Linked DNA regions of Casimicrobium huifangae. The main gene of each other region encodes a partner of the protein of the gene in region 2 in a complex. Links are inferred from orthologs where the notes say so. Each region holds a gene or a part of one and is shown on either strand. Other genes may lie near its edges.

Evidence for each region.
Region 1: the proteins of tsaD (region 2) and tsaB are in contact, whole or in part, in a solved structure (PDB 4WQ4), measured with the Escherichia coli proteins. The link is inferred for Casimicrobium huifangae from one-to-one orthologs.
Region 3: the proteins of tsaD (region 2) and tsaE are in contact, whole or in part, in a crystal structure (PDB 6N9A), measured with the Thermotoga maritima proteins. The link is inferred for Casimicrobium huifangae from one-to-one orthologs. Residues at the interface, in WP_004082750.1 of Thermotoga maritima: Cys10, Asp11, Arg49, His50, Leu82, Gly84, Gly135, Gly136, Glu154, Thr155, Leu156, Asp157, Asp158, Ser159, Glu162, Asp165, Lys166, Arg169, Leu170, Tyr175, Lys213, Thr214, Leu217, Tyr218, Gln221, Arg222, Asn324; in WP_004082108.1 of Thermotoga maritima: Leu37, Gly38, Lys46, Lys57, Val59, Lys60, Ser61, Thr63, Phe64, Thr65, Leu66, Met67, Val69, Pro71, Tyr82, Arg83, Leu84, Asp86, Asp88, Phe89, Asp93, Ile128, Asp130, Glu131, Arg134.

What each region holds. Positions count from the first base shown.
Region 1 is NZ_CP041352.1:3,555,953-3,559,072, forward strand. The notes cover bases 10-2,978. They hold tsaB (tRNA (adenosine(37)-N6)-threonylcarbamoyltransferase complex dimerization subunit type 1 TsaB), read left to right. Parts: upstream 10-1,108; coding sequence 1,109-1,849; downstream 1,850-2,978. Other genes in these bases: rlmD (23S rRNA (uracil(1939)-C(5))-methyltransferase RlmD), read right to left, coding at 10-1,002; rimI (ribosomal protein S18-alanine N-acetyltransferase), read left to right, coding at 1,849-2,379; FKL89_RS16095 (uracil-DNA glycosylase), read left to right, coding at 2,376-2,978. Outside these bases: more of rlmD, read right to left, coding at 1-9; more of FKL89_RS16095, read left to right, coding at 2,979-3,120. UniProt on the Escherichia coli protein: Required for the formation of a threonylcarbamoyl group on adenosine at position 37 (t(6)A37) in tRNAs that read codons beginning with adenine.
Region 2 is NZ_CP041352.1:293,440-296,388, reverse strand. Bases 95-2,892 are described here. They hold tsaD (tRNA (adenosine(37)-N6)-threonylcarbamoyltransferase complex transferase subunit TsaD), read left to right. Parts: upstream 95-834; coding sequence 835-1,950; downstream 1,951-2,892. Other genes in these bases: plsY (glycerol-3-phosphate 1-O-acyltransferase PlsY), read right to left, coding at 2,522-2,892; FKL89_RS01325 (hypothetical protein), read left to right, coding at 1,961-2,494; rpsU (30S ribosomal protein S21), read right to left, coding at 569-778; FKL89_RS01340 (GatB/YqeY domain-containing protein), read right to left, coding at 95-402. In the rest of the region: more of FKL89_RS01340, read right to left, coding at 1-94; more of plsY, read right to left, coding at 2,893-2,949.
Region 3 is NZ_CP041352.1:2,265,723-2,268,827, forward strand. What follows is about bases 15-2,968. They hold tsaE (tRNA (adenosine(37)-N6)-threonylcarbamoyltransferase complex ATPase subunit type 1 TsaE), read left to right. Parts: upstream 15-1,239; coding sequence 1,240-1,698; downstream 1,699-2,968. Other genes in these bases: FKL89_RS10350 (S41 family peptidase), read right to left, coding at 15-100; queG (tRNA epoxyqueuosine(34) reductase QueG), read right to left, coding at 171-1,241; FKL89_RS10365 (N-acetylmuramoyl-L-alanine amidase), read left to right, coding at 1,695-2,968. Outside these bases: more of FKL89_RS10350, read right to left, coding at 1-14; more of FKL89_RS10365, read left to right, coding at 2,969-2,990. UniProt on the Escherichia coli protein: Required for the formation of a threonylcarbamoyl group on adenosine at position 37 (t(6)A37) in tRNAs that read codons beginning with adenine.

The DNA.
Region 1 (3,120 bases), 3.3 Mb from region 2 along the record:
GCGATCGGCCAGCCCGTTTCCAGCAGCGTTCTCGCGCGCCCGGGCAATCAGCGGCGCCGAGCCCTCAATGCCGTAGGTAAACGCCGCCCGCTGGGCAATCGGCAGGGTGAAATTGCCGAGGCCGCAGAACAGATCGCCGACGCGGTCATCCGGTCGCAACTCCAGCAGCCGCATCGCCCGGCGCACCAGCATCGCATTGATGTGCGGGTTGACCTGGGTGAATTCGGTCGGCTGGAAACGGTAGCGCAGGCCAAACTCGGTGAGCACGTAGCCGAGCGTATGCGCCTCGCCCGGCAGCGGGTGCGCAGTCTCCGGGCCTTTAGGTTGCAGATACCACTGCACCTGGTGTTCGGCAGCGAAAGCGCGCAACAGGGCGAGGTCAGCATCGCCGACCGGCTCCAGATGGCGGAGCACCAGCATTGGCAGACCATCGCCCTGGGCGTACTCGATCTGCGGTGCGCGATCCCGGATCGCGAGGCTCGCTATCAGCGCCCGCAACGGCACCAGCAGATCCGAAACGGCTGGCGGCAACACGCGGCACTCGCGCATGTCGGCGACATAGCTTGACCGCTTTTCGTGAAAGCCAACCAGCACGCCGCCCTTCTTCACGACATGGCGCACCGACAGTCGCGCACGATGGCGATACCCCCAGTGTGGCCCTTCGATGGGCGGCAGCATCTGCTCGGCCTGCACGTTGCCGATGTGTTTGAAGTTGTCTTCCAGCACGCGCTGCTTGGCGGCGACCTGCGCGCGGGCATCCAGGTGCTGCATGCTGCAGCCGCCGCAGACACCGAAGTGCGGGCAATCCGGCGCTACGCGAAACGGACTCGGCCGCAGCACCTGCTCCACCGTTGCCTTGTCATAGTTCGGCTTCGACCGCATGATGCGCGCCACCACCGTTTCGCCGGTCAACCCTCCCTCGACGAATACGGTCTTGCCGTCATTGCGGGCGATGCCCTGGCCTTCGTGATCGGTGGATTCAATGTGGAGCGTGACAGACATGGCAGAGGGCCAAACGGCAAAGTGGCCACGATTTTAGGGATCCGACGGGCCAGCAGCCCGCGCGCCGACTCCGGTGGCGCTGCCGCCGGCACCTAAAATCCCTGCCATGCCCGTGATTCTCGCCATCGAAACCTCTGCCCATGTGGGCGCCGTCGCGCTGCTGCCGGACGCGCCGCAATCGGACAGTGCCATCGTGGAGATCGTTCGGGATGACGCCAAACTGTCCGCGTGGGTGCTGCCCGCCGTCGAACGCGTACTCGCCCGCTGGGGCGGCCACGTGGGCCAGATTGCAGCCATCGCTTTTGGTGCCGGCCCCGGTTCGTTCACCGGGGTGCGCACCGCCTGTAGCACCGCGCAGTCGCTGGCTTATGCCTGGCAGAAGCCGCTGCTGGCGGTCGACTCGCTCGATGCCCTCGCGCAACAGGCGGTGGACGACTGCGCGCAGGTCACGGTCGCCCTGGACGCTCGTATGGGCGAGGTCTATGTCGCCAGTTTCGTGCGTCAGCTCAAAGCGAGCGGCGCCCCCATGCAACGTATGGCAGCGACCACGGTACAACACCCGTCTTCCGTCACACTCGCCAGCAACGCGTTGTTGCTGGGCTCCGGTGCGCCGCTGGTGGCGGCGGCGCAACCAGATGCGCTTGCCAGTGTCATTGACCGCGAGCGCAATCGCACCATCGAGAACCAATGGGCGGTTGGCGTGGCGCGCGTGGCCACCGTGATGCTGGCGCAGGGCGCCAACGTTGACCCACTCGCAGCAGAACCCATTTATGTGCGCAATAACGTAGCGCAAACCGAAGTGGAACGCCTCGCCCACCGCCGGGCAACACAAGCTGTCGCCGCCTGATGCTGACCACGGCCAGCACCCTCAGTTTCTCGGACGCAGCCGTCGCCTTGATGCGAGAGGACGACTTGCCCGAGGTGCTCGACATCGAGCGGCAATCCAACTCGCATCCGTGGACGGAACGCAACTTTCAGGATGCGTTGACCTCCGGTTATCTGTGCCTGACCGCCCGCGAACATCGGCGCCTTTGTGGTTTTGCCGTCGCCCGACTGCTACTTGACGAGGCAGAGTTGTTACTCATCGCAGTCACCCCGGCCGGCCGCCGGCAGGGAGTGGCGGCGCTGCTGTGGAACGATCTGGCGCATCGGCTCTACGCCAGTGGCGCCCGCACCGTGCATCTGGAAGTGCGTGCCTCCAATCAGGGCGCACAGGCGTTCTACGCATCGCGCGGTTTTGTGCGGACCGGAATGCGTCGCAAGTATTACCCGAGTGGATCGCACGACGGCGAACGTGAGGATGCGTGGCTGATGCAGGTACCCCTGACACTGCGTGAGCCCGTACCGGGCAACCACGACAACGCGGAGGCGGCGTGAATTCGCGCGAAGTGATGCTGCGGGAAATCGGGCTCACGCCCATCTGGCAGGCGCGAGGTGTCCCTGGTGCCGTCGGCGACTCAACCGCGTCGAAGATCGCTGCGAGCGAGGCAGACATTGCAGTGACGATCGCTGAACCCGCGGTCACCGCCGTTGCCACCCCGGCGGCCGTGCCGGAAACGCCAAGTGCGGAGCTACCTGTCGATGGCGCCCCCGGGCAACTGGCACACCACGATCGCGCGGCGACCATTGCCAATATGTCCTGGGACGAACTCACTGCCAGCATTGCCAAGTGCACCGCCTGCAAGCTGTGCAAGACAAGGACCCGCACGGTGCCGGGCGTCGGCGACCGCTCGCCATTGTGGATGGTGATCGGCGAAGCGCCCGGCGAGCAGGAGGACAAACGCGGCGAACCCTTCGTCGGCAAGGCGGGGCAACTGCTTGACGCCATGCTTGCGGCCGTCGGCAAAAAGCGCGGCGATGGCGTCTACATCGCCAACGTGATCAAGTGTCGCCCACCCGGCAATCGCAACCCCGAACCGGATGAAATTGCCGCCTGCGAGCCCTATCTGTGGCGGCAGATCGCACTGGCACAGCCAAAACTGCTGCTGGCGGCAGGAAAATTCTCGGGCCAGACTTTGCTGAATCGCGAAGACACGGTGGGCGCCATGCGCGCCAGTGGCGGCAACTACGAGTCGATCCCGGTGGTGGTGACCTACCACCCGTCCTACCTGCTGCGCA
Region 2 (2,949 bases):
GCCGGCGAGTTTGGGTTTGACGATGGCCATCACCTTGCCCATGGCTGCGTTGCCAGTGACGCCGGTAGCGGCGACTTCAGCGACGGCGGCGGCAAGCACGGCGTCCACTTCGGCGTCGCTCATCTGTGCCGGCAGATAGGGTGTGAGCACCGCGATTTCGGCGGTTTCCTTGTTGACCAGATCGTTGCGACCGCCGGCGCTGAACTGCGCGATGGCTTCCTTGCGCTGCTTGATCGCCTTCTCGACCAGCGCCACGATGTCACCATCGGTCAGCGTGATGCGCTCGTCGACCTCGCGCTGCTTCATCGCCGCCAGCAGCATGCGGATGGTGCCAAGCTTCTGGCTGTCGCCCGCCTTCATGGCGGCTTTCATGTCGTTGGTGATGGTTTCTTTCAGGGACATGATGAATCCTTGGTCAGGGTTCGTGGTTCGACAAGCTCACCACGAACGGAAGTGAGTGCTGAGCGTGACCTTTAGTCCTGAACGGAACCGAAGGGCCACCACGAACGGAAAATAGAAACGAAAACGGCCCCGAAGGGCCGCATCAAGACTCAGCGAACAAAGCTTCTTAGTAGAGCTTCGGAGGCAGTTGCATGCTGCGGATGCGCTTGAAATGGCGCTTGCAGGCAGCAGCGTGTTTACGCTTGCGCTCGGTCGTCGGCTTCTCGTAGAACTCGCGGGCGCGCAGTTCGGTCAGGAGGCCGGTTTTTTCGATGGAGCGCTTGAAGCGGCGCATTGCCACTTCAAAGGGTTCGTTTTCGCGGACTTTGATGATCATGCTGATAGTTGCCGGAGGCGGTGTTTTCGCTGAGTAGCCCGATAATATACCCCGAAATGGCTGAACTTTCAACACCGACGCCTGCTGGCCAAACCGGACTGGTGCTCGGCATCGAATCCTCCTGCGACGAAACCGGCGTGGCACTGTTTGACTGCGCGACCGGACGCGTCGTGGCCGAAGCGCTGCATTCGCAGATCGCGCTGCATGCGCCCTACGGCGGTGTGGTGCCTGAACTGGCCAGCCGCGACCACATCCGCTACGGGCTGCGCCTGACCGATCAGGCACTCCGGCAGGCTGGTGTGGCGGGGCAGGACGTGCAAGCAATCGCTTACACACAAGGCCCCGGACTGGCCGGCGCGTTGCTGGTGGGCGCGCAGCTGGCTGCCAGCCTTGCCTTTGCCTGGGGCAAGCCGGTGATCCCGGTGCACCACATGGAGGGGCATCTGCTGTCGCCGCTGCTGGCCGATCCGGCGCCGGCGTTTCCGTTCATTGCACTGCTGGTCTCCGGCGGGCACACGCAGTTGATGCGGGTCAATGGCGTCGGTCAGTACACGCTTCTCGGTGACACCATTGATGACGCTGCGGGCGAAGCCTTCGACAAATCGGCCAAACTGCTTGGCCTGGCCTATCCCGGTGGGCCGCTGCTGGCCAAACTGGCCGAAAGCGGCGACACTGCAGCGTTCGCCATCCCGCGCCCGCTGCTGCACTCGGGCGACCTCAATTTCAGCTTTGCCGGGCTCAAGACAGCCGTAGCCAACGAGGTGCGACGCCTGACCGGCACCGAATTGCCGGTCCGTGGTGCAGTGTCGGCGCCGCAACCGCTGCTGCCAGCCGACCATCTGCGGCGCGCGGATCTCGCCGCGAGCGTGCAGGCCGCGATCGTGGACTCTCTCGTGAGCAAGTCGCTGGCTGCGCTACGACAGACAGGACTCAAGCAGATCGTGGTGGCCGGTGGCGTGGGCGCCAACGCGCGGCTGCGTGAAGCGCTGACGGCCGGGGCCGCCCGAATTGGCGCAAGAGTTTTTTATCCGCCCGTCGCGCTCTGCACCGACAACGGCGCGATGATCGCGCACGTCGGCGCGCTGCGGCTCACCGAGGCGAAAGCCGACTACGCGATCAATGTGCGACCGCGCTGGCCGCTGATGGAACTGTCTCCGCCCCTTGCCCGTTGAGTGAGCCGATATGAACAAGCCCTTGCTGATCGCCGCCCTCGTTTTCGCCGCAACGCTGATCGCGGGCTGCACGCTGAAGAGCGATGCCCAGTACTCTGCCGACCAGAGCCGGCGGGCGAATGAGCGGGCGGCGGAGTCGATGAAGCTTTCGACCCAGCAAACGGCGCGCGGCACGGCGCTGACCACCGCGACGCTGACTGCGGCAATCGCTGGCAAGACGCTGGTCAACCGCTACGACAAGGCGCCACCGGGTCTGCAGGGGCCGTACGTCGTGCAGCGCCATTTCGCACCGGATGGCCAGTTCATTCTGGTTGAAGCGCCGACCCATTACGTACGACCGCCCAACATTGAGGATCGCTGGCGGGTGGACGGCGACCAGCTCTGCATCAAGGGGCCGCCGAATCCGCATCGCTGGGAGTGCTATCGCATGGCGCGTGCGGCTGACGGCGCTTTGCAGTGGTACGTCGACGATGCCACTTCGCCCGCCAACAAGTTGCTGACCATCGTCACCCGCGAGATCTTCGACGGACCGCCGAAGAAGTAGGCCGCAGCGGAGCTACGGCCGCCTCAGTCAGCGCTTCTTGAACGCCGCCTCTTCGCCCGAAGCAAGGCGGCGGATGTTCTCCTTGTGCCGCCAGAACAGCAGCGCCGCCATCACCAGCGTGGCGTAGAACACGGCGCCGTTACCGAAGAACACGTAGCCCAGCACCGGCGCGGCGGCGCTACCGATCAGCGCCGACAGCGACGACACCCGCGTCACCGCAAACACCAGCGCCCAGATGGCCGTCAGCCCAAGGCCGACGCGCCAGTCGAGCGCCCATAGCACGCCTGCTGCCGTCGCCACGCCTTTGCCACCCTTGAAGCCGAAGAACAGCGGGAACAAATGGCCAAGAAAGACGGTGACGGCGACCAGCGCAATGCCATTGACGGTGATGCCGAAATGCGCCGCGAACGCCTTCGCGAGCAGCACTGCCAGCACGCCTTTCAGCGTGTCGCCCA
Region 3 (3,105 bases), 2.0 Mb from region 2 along the record:
TGGGCGTCGCGTGCGTCGGTATCGGCTGTGACGCAGCGACTTGTGGTGGCAAGACGAACTTCATGACGGCGAGCACAACGACCAGTACTTGCCGAGCCAAGCGAGCGAATCGTGGCAGAAGTGGTCCGATCGGCCCATTGCGTGAACGCGCACGGTTCATGTTGACCAGATCAGTTTGCAACGTTGCCTCCTTGCGCCAGCGCCCACTCCACGTGCTCACGCACCAGCGGGTCAGGATGCCCGCTGCGTGAACTCAGCGCCTGCAACGTAGCTTGGGTTGCTGGCGCATTTCCCAAGGCTACGGCAATATTCCGCAGCCAACGCACATGACCGATGCGACGAATCGGGCTGCCTTGCAGGCGTTCGTTGAAGTCGGCCTCGTTCCAGGCGAACAGTTCGATCAATACAGCGCTATCAAGGCCGTTGCGTGGCTCGAAATCCGGGACTGTTGCCTTGTGGGCAAATTTGTTCCACGGGCATACGAGCTGGCAGTCGTCGCAGCCGTAGATGCGGTTGCCTATCGGCTTGCGAAATTCTTCCGGGATACTGCCTTTGTGTTCGATGGTGAGGTAGCTGATGCAGCGGCGCGCATCCAGCCGGTGCGGCGCGGTGATGGCGCGGGTCGGGCACACGTCGATGCAGGCGGCGCAACTGCCGCAATGACTGCTTTGCGCGGCAGACTGGGCTAACAGCAGCGAGGTGTAGATCTCGCCGAGGAAGAACAGCGAACCGCGCTCGCGGTTGAGCAGCAGGGTGTGCTTGCCGCGCCAGCCCAGGCCAGCTTTCACTGCGAGCGGAATTTCCATCACCGGCGCCGAGTCGGTGAACACCCGGAAGTCGTGCGCAGCGATCTGCTCGCCGATGCGTTCGGCAAATGCCTGCAGTTTGTTGCGCAAAACCTTGTGATAGTCGCGACCAAGCGCATAGCGCGAAACGTAAGCTCGATCAGTTGACTGCAGCGTAGCCTCGGCGCCGGCGGCGCGCTGCGGCCAGTAGTCGAGGGCAACACAGATCACCGATTGTGTGCCGGGCTGCAAGTCATCGGGCTGCCATCGAAGGCTGCCGTGGCGGGCCATATACTCCATCTCGCCATGATGACCGGCCGCAATCCACGCCTGATACCCCTCCGCCTCGCGCTCGAGTGCGATGTCTGCGATGCCCACCGCTGCCCAGCCCAGTTCGAGCCCGAGCTGCACAATGCGTTGCTCAGTGGTGGCGGATGCGGGGGCAGGCGCTGACATGTCGCCGATTGTAGAAAGCCCGCTGTTTCTCGCTGACGAGGCCGCAACTCTGGCGTTCGCACAGCGCTTCGCGGCAGACGTGCAGCCGCCGTGCTCGGTAGCGCTGGTGGGGGACCTGGGGGCAGGAAAGACCACCTTCGTCCGTGGCGTGCTGCGTGCATTGGGCGTGACCGGGGCCATCAAGAGCCCGACCTATGCACTGGTCGAAACCTATGAGACGTCAAAGGGCGAGGTGCATCATCTCGATGCCTATCGCATCGAGGGCGTTGACGATTTCGAGGCGCGCGGCGGCTTTGAGTACTTTCAGTCACCGTCGATCCGCTTTGTCGAGTGGCCAGAGCGGTTGCACGGCGCTGTGGCTTTTGATCTGGTCATCCGTTTTCAGTTTGACGGCGATGGTCGGCGGGTCACAGTGACGACCGGCGAAGTGCAAGCCGAAGCGCGGAGCGGCGCGTGAATCGCCGCGATGCGCTGCGACTGCTGGCGGCTGTGCTGGCTGGCGGAGGCGCCGGGTTGGTGTGGGCTGGCCCACGTGTACTCGCGGTGCGCGCTTGGCCCGGCAAGGAGAGCACTCGCGTCACCATCGAATCCGACGCCGAACTGCGCTTTTTCGTATCGTCGCTGGCCAACCCCGACCGCACGGTCGTTGACATCAACAACGTGCAGGCGGATGCGACCTTTCAAAAGGCGCTGGAGACACTGCGCAATGACACGGGAGTGCTGTCGCGCGCGCGCATTGGCCAGTACCGGCCCGACACCGCACGGCTGGTGCTGGAGTTGAAGGGCCGCGCCGAGGCTGCTGCGTTCGCGTTGCCGCCTGTGGGGCCCTACCGGCACAGGCTGGTGATTGACCTGACACCGGTTGACGCCGACGACCCCATTGCCAGCTTTCTTTCGAAGATTCTGGAGCGCGAGGCGCAACTGGAAAGGGCAGCGGCAGAGGCGGATGCAGCTGCCGCCAGGGCGCCGCCAGTGCTGCCACCGGTATTGCCCAGCAAACCTGTGCCCGCGCCGCCGCCGCCGGTAGCGACCCGGCCGCCGACGCAACGCCACGTCAAGCCGTATGTCGTGGTGCTCGACCCTGGGCACGGCGGCGAAGACCCCGGAGCTGTGGGGCCGGGCGGCACCTATGAAAAGGACGTGGTCCTCGCGATCGCGCATCAGACGAGACAACTGCTGGAGCAGGATCCGCGTGTCGTCGTTTTCATGACGCGCGAGGAAGACGTATTCATTCCGCTGGCCGATCGCGTGCGCAAGGCGCGCAGTGTCAATGCCGACGTGTTCATCTCCATTCACGCTGACGCCTTCACGCGACCGGACGTACGGGGCAGTTCGGTTTTCACCCTGTCGGAGCGTGGCGCCAGCAGCACCGCAGCGAAGTGGATCGCCGACAAGGAAAACCAGTCCGACCTGATCGGCGGCGTGCGGCTGGTCGGGCGCGATCCCATGCTGGCCAGGATGCTGCTGGAAATGAGCCAGTCAATCACCAACGCCGATTCGCTCAAGTTGGGGCGCGGGCTGGTCACCGAGCTGAAGCCCGTCGGCAAGATGCACAAGGGCACAGTTGAACATGCCGGCTTTGCCGTGCTGCGCGCGCCGGACATCCCTTCGGCGCTGGTCGAAACTGCCTTCATCTCCAATCCGGAAGAGGAGCTAAAACTGCGCAGCGCAGCGCATCAGCTGAAGCTCGCCCGGGCAATCCGAGGCGGCATCCGGCGCTTTCTGGCGACGCAGCCGATGCGGGCTTAAAGTGAACGTCACAACCAATTCGATTATTGCCAGTGGCCCGCAAATTGGCAGAGCCAGTTCTGTAAGCGCTTGATTTGCAAGCCTTAATGCCGCGCAACAACGAGTTGACGAATCG